4 regions of the Romboutsia sp. 1001713B170207_170306_H8 genome follow, and region 1 is predicted to be linked to each of the others. Evidence: riboswitches for the same ligand, from Rfam matches in the RefSeq annotation. Region 1 holds a riboswitch; each other region holds the start of a gene.
What was found. A riboswitch is a leader RNA that binds a small molecule or an ion and turns the genes downstream of it on or off. The one in region 1 is predicted to bind lysine.
Positions count from the first base shown of each region.

Region 2: linked by a shared signal. The riboswitch ahead of I2A66_RS03660 (Na+/H+ antiporter NhaC family protein) and the one ahead of I2A66_RS05455 (YfcC family protein) in region 1 are both predicted to bind lysine.
Region 3: linked by a shared signal. The riboswitch ahead of nhaC (Na+/H+ antiporter NhaC) and the one ahead of I2A66_RS05455 (YfcC family protein) in region 1 are both predicted to bind lysine.
Region 4: linked by a shared signal. The riboswitch ahead of I2A66_RS17570 (amino acid kinase family protein) and the one ahead of I2A66_RS05455 (YfcC family protein) in region 1 are both predicted to bind lysine.

Region 1 is NZ_JADNAX010000002.1:161,175-164,477, reverse strand. Features, by position in the region: gene I2A66_RS05465 (PTS transporter subunit EIIC) at 1-138, shown strand, start outside; gene I2A66_RS05460 (glycoside hydrolase family 1 protein) at 162-1,568, shown strand; lysine riboswitch at 1,710-1,882, shown strand; gene I2A66_RS05455 (YfcC family protein) at 2,010-3,303, shown strand, end outside.
Region 2 is NZ_JADNAX010000001.1:761,122-764,424, forward strand. Features, by position in the region: gene aspD (aspartate 4-decarboxylase) at 1-323, opposite strand, end outside; gene I2A66_RS03655 (lipoate--protein ligase) at 592-1,596, opposite strand; lysine riboswitch at 1,874-2,049, shown strand; gene I2A66_RS03660 (Na+/H+ antiporter NhaC family protein) at 2,192-3,303, shown strand, end outside.
Region 3 is NZ_JADNAX010000001.1:582,164-585,466, forward strand. Features, by position in the region: gene I2A66_RS02805 (AbgT family transporter) at 1-475, shown strand, start outside; gene nhaC (Na+/H+ antiporter NhaC) at 852-2,291, opposite strand; lysine riboswitch at 2,402-2,574, opposite strand; gene I2A66_RS02815 (ribonuclease H family protein) at 2,715-3,303, shown strand, end outside.
Region 4 is NZ_JADNAX010000001.1:918,138-921,440, reverse strand. Features, by position in the region: gene lysA (diaminopimelate decarboxylase) at 1-308, opposite strand, end outside; gene I2A66_RS17580 (ACT domain-containing protein) at 325-651, opposite strand; gene I2A66_RS17575 (aspartate kinase) at 660-1,361, opposite strand; gene I2A66_RS17570 (amino acid kinase family protein) at 1,342-1,521, opposite strand; lysine riboswitch at 1,595-1,765, opposite strand; gene I2A66_RS04390 (hypothetical protein) at 1,917-2,522, opposite strand; gene I2A66_RS04385 (hypothetical protein) at 2,731-3,303, opposite strand, start outside.

The DNA of each region.
Region 1 (3,303 bases):
CAAGCTGGAGCTAAAGGATTTTTAGCTTACTTAATAGGATGTGTTTTTGCATTCTTTGGTTCAGCACTACTTACATATATAGTTGGATTTAAAGATATAGAGGAAGAGCAAGAAGAAACTTTAAAAGAGGTTGCTTAATATAGACATTAGGAGGACGTAGTATGAAAAATACATTCCCGAAAGATTTCTTATGGGGGGCATCATCTTCAGCATTTCAAATAGAAGGTGGATGGAATGAAGATGGAAAAGGAATGACAGTTGCAGACTTTAATTCATTTAAAAAGTCAGAAATTCAAGCAGACAGTAAGGTAGCTAGTGATTTTTATCATCACTGGAAAGAAGACATAGATCTTATGAAAGATTTAGGGCTAAATATATATAGATTTTCGCTATCATGGGCTAGAATTATACCCACTGGAGATGGAGAAATAAATCAAGCTGGAATAGACTTTTACAATAAGGTAATAGATTATTTAGTAGAGTGTAATATAACTCCATTTGTTACCTTATATCATTTTGATTTACCATATGCATTAGTTGAGAAGTATAATGGATGGGAAGCTAGAGAATGTACATTTGCATTTGAAAGATATGCAAAGATTTGCTTTGAAAACTTCGGAGATAGAGTTAAGTACTGGCAACCACATAATGAACAAAATTTAATGATGCGTGTAAAAGAGCGTATGAATATATATGAAACTGATAATTATAAAGTTGAAAAAATGAGAGCACAGATGGATTATCATATGTGTTTAGCTCACGCATTAGCAACAATAGCTTGCCATAATATGGTTGAAGGTGGGAAAATAGGGCCATCAATATCGGCTACAGTAACTTATCCATACTCAAATAAGCCAGAAGATGTATGGGCAGCAAAATTAAATGATAACTTTAAAACTAATTATTTATTAGACATGCACTATAATGGACAATACCCAGCATATTATATGAATTACTTAGAAAAACTTAACATAGTTCCTAATATGCTTGAGGAAGATAAAGAAATACTTAAAAATGCTAAAATGGACTTTATAGCATTTAACTATTATCGTACACTATGTGCAAGACATCTTGAAGCAACAGAAGAAAATCCAGTTGGAACTCGTGTTAGTGAGATAGATTATGATTTATATGGATATTTTAAAATTGAAAAAAATCCTAACTTAAGTGCAACAGAGTATGGAGCGCAAATAGATCCTGTTGGGTTAAGAATAGCATTAAATGAATATTACAATAAATATCATTTACCTCTTATAATTACAGAAAATGGTCTTGGAACAGCAGATACATTAACTGAAGACGAAAGAGTCCATGATGATTATAGAATTAATTACTTAAGAGATCATATAGATGCTTGTAGAAAAGGAATTGAAGATGGTGTAGAGCTAATTGGATACTGTCCTTGGTCAGTAATTGACTTATTAAGTTCTCATCAAGGGTTTAAAAAACGTTATGGATTTGTATATATCAATAGAGAAGATCATGATTTTAAAGATTTAAGGAGAATTAAAAAAGATAGTTACTTTTGGTATAAAGAAGTAATAAGATCTAATGGGGAAAAATTATAGAAATATATTAAGGCTGAACTAAAGTAGTTCAGTCTTTTATGTTAAAATGATATAAAATTAGAAAAATATGAAAATAAAGTTAATTTTCACTTTACAATAGAAATAATATAGGTTATATTATATATAAATTAAAAATTAAATAAAAAAGATAGAGGTTGCGATCTTTAAGAGTAAATTTACAGAGTTAAGCACAGTGAAGTAAATTGAAAGGAAATATCGCCGAAACATATAACTGAGGCTTTAAGGTTATATAGTTGGGATTATGTAGAATATGCATAATACTGTCATAAATTTTATGATGAGCTATCATGACAGATATATTTTAATAAATTGGTATTTCAATTTGTAAATTATTTGAATGAAAGAATATAGTCTTGAGTGATTTCGCTCAAGACTTTTTTGTATTTAAGAAAATTATAAAAATAAAAGGGAGTGAAAGTATTGAATTTAGCACAAGCAAGAACAGAAAGAGAAAATAAAAGAGAATTAAAGGTACCTCATACTTTAGTAATCATTACTTCAATAATTATACTTGTATCAATTGCAACTTATATTGTACCAGGAGGGGCTTATGAAAAAGTAGTAAAGGTGGTAAATGGAAGTGAAAAAACAATAATTGTAGATGGCTCATTTAAATATATTGAAAGTCAGCCACAAGGAGTATTTGAAGTTTTACAAGCACCAGTAGAAGGTATTATTGGTGGTGCAGAAATAATAGCATTTTTATTTGTAGTTGGGGGAGCATTTAATTTAATTACTAGAACTAAAGCAATAGATTTTGGAATAGTGAGAGTTACTAATATATTTAAAGGAAAAGAAATTTTAGTAATTCCAATGCTTACATTTTTATTCTCATTAGGTGGTGCTGTATTTGGAATGAGTGAAGAGGCAGTTCCTTTTGTAGCAATAATTGTACCTTTAGCGCTATCTTTAGGATATGATAGTATAGTTGCAGTTGGAATTACATATTTGGCTTGTGAATTAGGATTTTCATCAGCTATGCTTAATCCATTTACAGTAGGTATTGCACAATCAATAGCAGAAATACCGATGTTCTCAGGAATAGAATATCGTACAATTATTTGGTTTATAACTACTTGTATAGGAACTGTATTTTTAATGATGTATGCATCAAAAATTAAAAAGAATCCAAAACTTAGTTTAGTTTATGAAAGTGATCAAATTAAGCGTGCAAACTTAGGTAACTATGGAAGTGAAAATGAAGATTTTAGAATGTCACATAAAATAATATTACTTTTATTGGCATTATGTATAGGAATAATTGTATGGGGAGTATTAACTCAGGGATTTTGGATTCCTCAAATAGCTGCAGTATTTTTAGCAACTGGACTTATGAGTGGTTTTATTGGAAAACTTGGAACTGATGAAATGGCAGATGCATTTATAGAAGGTGCAAAGGGAATGATAGGAGCAGCTGTTATGTTAGGATTTGCTAGAGCTATAGTAATAATTGCAGAGAATGCTAATATAATAGATACAATTTTATATAATTTATCTCAATTAATTGGTAACTTACCACCAATGATAGCAGCTTATATAATGTATCCTATACAAATGTTTATAAACTTCTTTGTTAGTTCGGGTTCAGGACAAGCAGCACTTACAATGCCAATTCTTGCACCACTTGGAGATTTAGTTGGAATATCTCGTCAATTAACAGTATTGATATATCAATTGGGAGATGGATTTTCTAATACACTATTCCCAACATCAG
Region 2 (3,303 bases), on a different contig from region 1:
TTTAATAAAGATACTCCAGGCATGTTTTTATTTTGGGTCATATAATCATAAAAACGTTTAGAAATGCCTTCTTTTTTAGGCATTCCAGCTAAATCACCTAAGTCCCAAGTTAAGCGTGTTTCGTTAACTGCAAATTGTCCAAATGTAAAAAATGCTTCACGAGGAGTAGCGGCAGTCCAGTTAGGATTACCACGACCAGCATCTAGTACATTTACATTATTTTTAATAGCATTATTTTTAGCTAAATCCATTAATTTATCTTTAAACTCAAAAGGGCTTATTTTATCATAGATCATTTTTAATTCTTTATAAGAATACTTCAAAATTAATTCCTCCTAAAAGTACATATTAACTGTTTGCGTTACTATATAATTATATATATTTTTAGGAAAAAGTAAATGAAAAAAGTATTTTTCGTAAAACTATTAAAAAAGTATTGATTTATTGATAATTATGTTTAAAAAATTAAGTTTAAATAGAATATGCATTATAAAAATATAGTTATTGATAAATGTGATTAAGTGAATATAAAGAATAAAAAGTATAAATTTAGACTGATAATATATCAGTCTAAATAAAAATTTATTAAATTTAATAAGCTTTAACTTCTTGTTTAGCACCTAATATACCAGCAATTAATATATCTGAATCTGCACCTAAAAAATAGTTATCGATATTTATATGAGAAAAAATATCTCTTAAGCTTTGCTCTTCATGTCGAACACCACATAAAAGAACTTCTAAAGTTGATATATCATCCTTTCCGAAAAAATCACCAAAAAACTTTATCCTTGTTATAAATCCTTTTTCAACTTCTAAGTTAAATTCTATATTACCACCAGGATATTTTAACTCATTTAAAAGAGAATATTTAGGCGAATTACCAAAATTCCATTCCCAAGTACTGTATTTTTCTTCTACTAAATTTTCTATTTTTTCAATATCATCTTTAGTTAAGTTATAGAACGTATTGTTAGAACTAATAGAATATATATAATTCATAAGCAAATTTTTAAATTCAAGAATATCTATATCTTCATTTAAGTGACTACTTATATTGGTTACACGAGATTTAACTGACTTTATTCCTTTTCCTTCAAACTTAATACTTTTTACTTTTAAAGCATCAGATAAGTCTGAAATTTGTGATGAGAATAAAAGTGTACCATGATGCATTACTTTATTTTTGTAGTTATACTGAGCATTACCAGAGAATTTCTTACCATCAATTAATAAATCATTTCTTCCAGAAAACTCTGCATTTAATCCTAATGTTTTTAGTAAATCTATTATTGGTTGTGTAAACTTTTTAAAGTCACTAAAAGAGTTTTTATTGCAGGAGATAAAGGTAAAGTTTATGTTGCCTAAATCGTGAAAAACAGCCCCACCTCCAGAAAGTCTTCTTACAACAGGGATTGAGTTATCCTTAACATAATCTATATTTATCTCAGATAATGTATTTTGATTTTTTCCAACGATTATAGAAGGTTTGTTTCGCCATAAAATAAATAAATCTTCATTAGTATTTTTTAATAGGTATTCTTCCATAGCTAAGTTGAAATAGGGATTTGTATTATCGTTATATATAAGTAACATATATATTCCTCCTAAAAATATTTATTATATACATTAAACTCATGACAATTTATATTCTATAAAAAAAAATTACATTCCTTTATTTTATTTAAATGAATTTATACAAAATTTATGTATAAAAATAATAATTATACATAAAAATACATAATCCTTCTTAATTAAATAGAAATACTTGTAAAATAATTGTATCAATAAAAATAAAATAAAAAATTTTCAGAAAAGTATTGCGTTATTATGAAAATTACCATATAATTTAAGATATAAAACAAGTGAATAGAAAAAGGGTAGAGGCGCAATATTTATCAGTAGTAATAATGAGTTAAGCACTGTGATTTATTACAAAAGGAAATATTGCCGAAGCATATAACTGATGCTTTAAGGTTATATAGCTGGGGGTATATATAAGATATATACCACTGTCACAAAATTATTTTGTGGTGAGCTACATTTAAGGAATTATTATATTTCTATGTATTATTGCATGTTAATAGAATTTTTAGCCTTGAGTGTAAACTCAAGGCTTTTTATAGTTGTATAGAAAAATGTATTACAAACCCTCATATATTCACTTAATAATTTTAAGGGGGAAAATATTATGAAAAGAAAAAGTTTAAAAATAGTTATTATGGTATTAACTATAATTATGATGTCATCAACTTTAGGATTTGCAGAAACTGATATAGGGCAGATAAATACAAATAAATTTGGGATATGGACACTAATACCTCCATTAGTTGCAATAGTTTTAGCATTTATAACTAAAAATGTTGTTGTATCATTATTTATTGGAATTTTGTCAGGAAGTTTTATTTTAAATATAAGTGGTTCAAGTGTACACTTTGCATTAGTTAATGCTTTTTTAGATGTTGTAAACAGAGCAGTTGGGTCTTTAGCAGATCCGTGGAATGCAGGTATAATACTTCAAGTTTTAGCAATAGGGGGAGTGATTAATTTAGTTGCCAAAATGGGAGGAGCTAAAGCAATAGCTGAGGGCCTTTCAAGAAGAGCCAAAACTGCAAAAAGTACACAATTGATAACTTGGTTTGCAGGGCTTTTAGTATTCTTTGATGATTATGCAAATTCACTTATCATAGGACCTATGATGAGACCAGTAGCAGATAAAATGAAAATCTCAAGAGAAAGATTAGCATTTATAATAGATGCAACAGCAGCACCAATAGCAGGATTGGCTATAGTATCAACTTGGATAGGTCTTGAAGTTGGATTAATAGGAGATGCATTTAATGGAATAGGTATAAAAGCAGACGCTTTTGGTGTGTTTTTAAATACAATACCATATAGATTTTACAATATACTAATACTAGCGTTTATAGTGATAACAACTTTATTATTAAAAGATTTTGGTCCTATGAGAAAGGCAGAGATAAGAGCTAGACAAGGCAAAAGTTTAGATTCTGAGATTGCAATAGATTCTGTAAACGATCATTCAGATTTAGAACCAAAAGAAGGTGTTAAATTAAGTATATGGAATGCAATAATACCAATAGGAACATTGATAGTAGCCGCATTAATAGCATTTTACTATAGTGGATATAGTTCTATAATGAGTGGAGAAGATGCTAGTTTAATACAATTGCTTAGTGATTCACCATTATCATTTGTATCAATTAGAGAAGCATTTAGTGCATCAGATGCATCGGTTGCGTTATTCCAGTCTGCATTACTTGCAAGTGTAGTAGCTATAGT
Region 3 (3,303 bases), on a different contig from region 1:
TATGGCTCAATTTGTTAGCTACTTCTCATACACTAACTTAGGTACAATATTAGCATTAAAAGGTGCTGAATTACTAGGTTCAATGAATATGAACTCTATAGTTCTAATAATAGTATTCGTATTATTTGCAGGATTTATAAACTTATTCATGGGATCAGCTTCAGCTAAATGGGCTATAATGGCTCCAGTATTCTTACCAATGTTCATGAAACTTGGTATATCTCCAGAGTTAACTCAAGTTGCTTACAGAATAGGTGATTCTACTACTAATATAATATCACCACTTATGAGTTACTTTGCAATGATAGTTATATTTGCTCAAAAGCATGATAAAAAAGCTGGTATAGGAACTTTAATATCAACAATGGTACCATACAGTTTAATATTCTTAGTTGGATGGATAATAATGTTAGTATTATGGATGACATTAGGATTACCACTAGGACCAGGAGCAGGACTAGTTTACAGCTTATAATATAAATAAAAAAAGAAATCTCAATACATTTAAATGTTATGGGATTTCTTTTTTATGTCTAGAACAATATTTAGATATTCTTACTATTTTGTAGAGGTTTTTGAAAAATTTCATATACAAAATCTTTTCATTTTATGGAAATTGAATGTATTTTGTTATCCTTTGTATAAACTATGACTGAAGATTTTGAGTAATTACCTAAGTCTTTAGTATCAATTTTATTACATTACCTAAATTATTATCTACAAGAGAATTTACAGAAATACTATCTTTACTTAAACTTTGTGTATTTGATGTATTATTAATCCATTCTAAAATATACCTAAAAAGGGGATTAGAAAAAGGGTTGTCTAAATAGACAACCCTTTTATTATATTTATACTATAGCCTCTTTTACAGACTCAGTATTATCTTCAGTTGATATTTTTTCTATACTTATTCCTGTTAAACCATAAAATAGTGATATTATAGGGCAAAGTAAATTGAAGAATGCAAATGGTAAAAATGCAAAACACCCAACCCCCATTGTGGCAGACATATAAGCTCCACATGTATTCCATGGAATTAATGGTGATGTGATTGTAGCACTATCTTCTAAAGCACGAGATAGATTTTTAGCAGCTAATCCTTGGTTTTTAAATGCATCTTTATACATACTTCCTGGAATTACTATTGCTAGGTATTGATCAGCTACAGCTAAATTAGTTCCAATAGCAGTGAAAATTGTAGCAGCAATTAATCCGAATGTTCCTTTTGCTACTTTTAATATTGAATTAGCAAGTGCTTGTAGTATTCCTGACTTTTCAAGTATACCTCCAGTTACTAATGCACACATCATAAGTGCAACTGTATCTAGCATACTTTCCAGTCCTCCACGAGAAAGTAATTCATCTACAAATACCATACCACTATTTGAAGTATATCCTACTTTAGCAGCTACAATAACATCTGCAGCTGAACTTCCTTGGAAAAATACCGCTACAAATCCTCCAGCTAGTGCTCCGATCATTAGTGCGGGTATTGCTGGTACTTTAAGGATAACCATAGCTATAACTCCAACTGGCACTAAGAATAACCATGGAGATAAAGTATTAAAGCTAGATAGTAAAGCATTTTGTATTTCTGTTATTTGAGCTGTATCTATTTGGCTTCCTGCATACTTCATTCCTAATATAGCGTAGATTATAAGCGCTATTAAAAGAGCAGGAATTGTAGTATATAACATATGTTTTATATGATCAAATAAATTAGTTCCAGCCATTGCAGGAGCTAAGTTCGTTGTATCTGAAAGTGGAGACATTTTATCACCGAAATATGCTCCTGAAATAATTGCACCAGCTACTAAGCTACTTGGCATGCCTAATGCACTTCCTATACCAAGCAATGCTATACCAATAGTTCCTACTGTTGTCCAAGATGAACCTGTAGAAATTGATACGATAGCACATATTACAGTAGTAGCTACTAAAAATATACTTGGAGATAATAAATTAAGTCCCCAATAAATCATTGATGGAACTATACCACTTATAATCCAAGTACCTATTAATATACCTACAACTAAAAGTATTAAAATAGATTGCATTGTAGTATTAATAGTTTCTAAAATTCCTTCTTCTAATTCTTTCCAAGTAAACCCAAGCTTAAATATAGATATGCAGCCAGCAAAAACTCCACCTAATATTAATGGAATATGAGCTGAAATTTCATAATCTTTTAGAATGACTAAGCATGTTACTAAGGTCGCAACTAAGAAACCGATACATAAAACTGCATCAAATAAGGTTGCTTGTTTTTTTTCTCTTGATGATGTCATGATAGACCTCCTTGATTTTTATGAATATAACCTGATATCTAAATTTTAGCTAAAAAAATAGAGTAGAAGTTTCTACTCTAGACTTAATCATTTTTTAGTATATGACTTAATCTAAAGATAGTACTCCACAAATTATTGTGACAGTGTTATACATATTATGTATAACCCCAACATACAAGCTTAAAGCTTCACTTGTATATTTCGGCAATATTACCTTTTGTTTTGCTTCAACGTGCTTACCTCCACAGAACTACTTATTAATATCGCGACCTCTATCATTAGTTATATTCGTTATTCATAAAAAATTATACCATAAAGTAATAACATATGGAAGTGACAAAATATAACTTTAAAAAAAATAAAGTTTAAGTTACAATAATTATTGATTACAAGCGGTATAAAAATAATTGTAAGCTTATAGGAGTGATAATATTGAGTAAAAAAAAATTTTATGCAGTCAGAAAAGGTAAGTGCATAGGAATATATAATACTTGGGATGAATGTAAGTCTCAAGTAAATGGGTTTTCAGGAGCAGAATACAAAAGCTTTTTATCTAAAGATGAAGCAGAAGAGTATATATATGGAAAGAAAGAAATTATTTTTTCGAATGAAGATAACACCGTAGAGGCATATGTAGATGGTAGTTATGAACATTGTATAAGAGAATATGGCTCAGGTGTTGTTATACTAAAAAATGGACAAGTTCAAAAAACATACAGCATAAAGGGTAATGATGAGTCTTTAGTAACTATGAGAAATGTCGCAGGTGAAATAGAAGCATCAAAACTAGCTATGAATTATTGCCTAGAAAATAATATAGAGAATCTAATTTTATACTTTGACTACGAAGGTATTGAAAAATGGTGTACTGGAGTTTGGAAAACTAATAAAGAGGGAACAATAGAATATAAAAGATTCTATGATGGAATAAAAAATAAACTAAATATTAAATTTGTAAAAGTTAAAGCTCATAGCTTATCTTTACTTTATGATAACTATACTAATAGTAACT
Region 4 (3,303 bases), on a different contig from region 1:
TTTTCCATTGGAAAACCTGCTTTATGAGCAGTATATAATTCTCCTCCTGAAACTACATCTAGGCATAAGTTTTCTTCTTTTATGATTTTACACATATATAAAGTTAAAAATGCCTTACCTGCATAAGCAACTTTATTTTTATTTTCCTCTACTTTAAAATACTTATTATATTTTCTGCAATTCTCTCTAATTAAACCTTCATCAAATACATAAAGTGGTGTAGAGTACTTATTAACTAATTCTGTACAACTAACGCCTCCAATATATAGCGTGTTATTTCTAATAGACATATTTCCATGTAGTTTCATAATAGCCTCCTAAATTTTATACATTAAATTCTCTTGCCACTTCATTTATTGCAACATCTTTATCAAAAGAGTTTATAGCACAAGTTATTCTTATTTCTGATGTAGTTATAAGCTTAACATTAATATTATTTTCCTTGAATATTTTAAATACTTTTGATATAACACCTGCTGTGTTTTTCATTCCAGACCCTACTAATGAAAACTTTGTTATATGATCATCAATAACAATATTTTTGCTATCTGAATATTTTTTAGCTATCTCTTTACATTCATCTAGATCTTCTTTAGGTATAGTAAAAGATACATTTATAATTTCATTTATTGGTGCTGTTTGACTGATCATATCTATACTTATTTTTTACTTGCAATATCTTCAAATAAACTAAAAACCTTATCTAAATTAAAATCTTTTATAGTTATAGCAACATCATCATCGCTAGTTGCAAGTCCTGTTATGACTTTTTCCTCTAATCTCATTTTATTTTCTCCCTTTATATATGTTCCATTTCGCTCTCCACATGAAAGACCTACATATATTTCTGTATTATATTTTTGTGCTAGTTCTATACTTCTTGAGTGCATTACTTGTGCACCTAAACTAGCTAATTCTAGCATTTCTTCGTATTCTATTTCTTTAAGTTTTTTAGCCTTACTATACTTTCTAGGGTCGGTAAAGTAAATTCCATCTACATCTGTATAAATTTCACATTTAGCATTTAGTTTAACTGCTAAAGCTACCGCTGATGTATCAGAACCTCCTCTTCCTAAAGTTGTAATATCACCCTCATCATTTAATCCCTGAAATCCTGTCACTATTACTACCTTTCCATGATCTAAACTTTCTTCTATCTTAGATACATTTATATCATCTATTTGAGATTTTCCATGATCTCCACTAGTATGTATATTAAGTTGATACGCATTATAACTTATTGATTGGCATCCTAATGATGATAGGCACATAGCAAGTAATGACGCTGATATAATTTCACCTGTTGACATAAGTGCATCTAATTCTCTTTTATTAGGATTTTTACTTATATTTTTTTGCAAGTTTTATATAATTATCAGTAGTATCTCCCATGGCTGAAACTACTACAACTATTTTTTCATTAGTTTTTTTTCTATCAATTATATTTTCTGCTATTCTTTTAATTTTCTCTGTAGTTTCTACAGAGCTCCCACCATACTTTTGAACTATAATACTACTCATATCCCCCTCCTAGAAAGTTGTAAAATAAAAAACACCCAAAGGTATACTTTGGGTGTTTTTTTTATACACAAAGTAACCTTGTAGCTCACCACTTATTACTAAGTGACAGTATTATACATATTATGTATAGTACCAGAAAAATTATTTGCCAATAATTTTTCTTCGGCTGCACTTCCTTTCATTTATAATCAACACTTGCCAGCTTCTATAAACTACTATTAATTACAGCACCTCTACCCTAGGTAAATTTCATATATTAAGTTTTATTTTATAATTAATTTTTATCACACTATTCTTAATTTTACAACTATTTTAATTTTTTATTTATGTAAAATTTTATTAATCTATATCTTTTTATGTTGATGATTAAATAGACCTATATATAAAAAATAGGCCTATATATACTTAAATAGTTTATTTAAGCTTAAATCAACAACACAAACATCAGAATCAAAATCAAAGTCTCCTAAATTTCTCATTTCTGATGTTATTATTAAAACTCTTGGTACTTCAAAAAAAGGAATCGTCGAGTTTTTAATTTTATTCTCTAGGTTATAGTATTTAGACTTGTCAATTTTTTGATCTAAATCTATATCTACTAAAAGTTGATTTAGTTCATTATAGTGGTCTGTATATTCTATAAATATATCAAATTTTTTGTTATCTATTCTAACATTTCTATAAAATCTTTTTACCTCATATCCACCTAAATTAAATCTAATTGCTAATTCAGAACCTATTACTGTTTTAGCTAATTCCTTGCCCTTATACTGTTTACTCCCATTTAAATAATATACATACGAATTATCTCTATATCCACTATAGTTTATATTGCAAGGATATTTTTTAAGTGTATATTCATTACACATTTTTCTTAAAGTTTTCTTAAATGGTTTTCTTCCACGTCTTTTTTTACTTGAAAAAACTTTACCAACCTGAGTTTCTGTCATACATCTAACCCTACTAATTAAAAGCAGTATATCTTTTTCTAACCCCATCATAATGCATATCTCCTCGAGTCATTAATTTACCAAGTTGTAATAATATTATATTAATTGTCCCTATAAAAATTGATTGTTTTTCTATATTTTTCTAAAAATAATAATTCACATTTTATGAATAACAAAAAAGAACATATCTTAGTATATAAAATACTAAGATATGTTCTTTTTATTTTTAATTAAAAACTTAATAACTATTTATATATTTTTATTGATTTTCTTCTATAGTTTTAGTTGATGAGTCACTTTTTACTTTCTCTTCTTCTTTACTTGAACCTATGTTTAAGTTATCAAATGAAATTATCTCAACTACTCCAGACTTTCCTTCTTGATAATCAATCTTAACTTGATCTGAAACTGCTGTTAAAGGTAATTCTGTAGATACTTTTGATGTTGCTGTAAATATTATATTTTCATTTGTATCTAATGTTAAATAATAATTAGTGTTTCCACTTTTTACATCTGGACTAATTCTAGTAACCTTACCTTCTATACTAGCTTTGCTTGTATCATTTTCAATACTTATATTGTTACCTTCGCTAGATAATGCTTCTCTATAATTTATTAAAGCTTCATCTTTTGTTTCTCCAAGTCCTAAAATTGCAAAATCTTCAACTGATACAAATGCCACCATCTTAACAAGACCTGCTTTATCTTTAAGTGCAGAAACATATGTAGGTGTTCCTAATATATTATACATTACAGGGAATGTAGCTTCATAGTTTTTCTCTTGTACCTTTCCTTCTGCAGAACTCATTGCTGCAGTTTCCGTTGCTCCCGG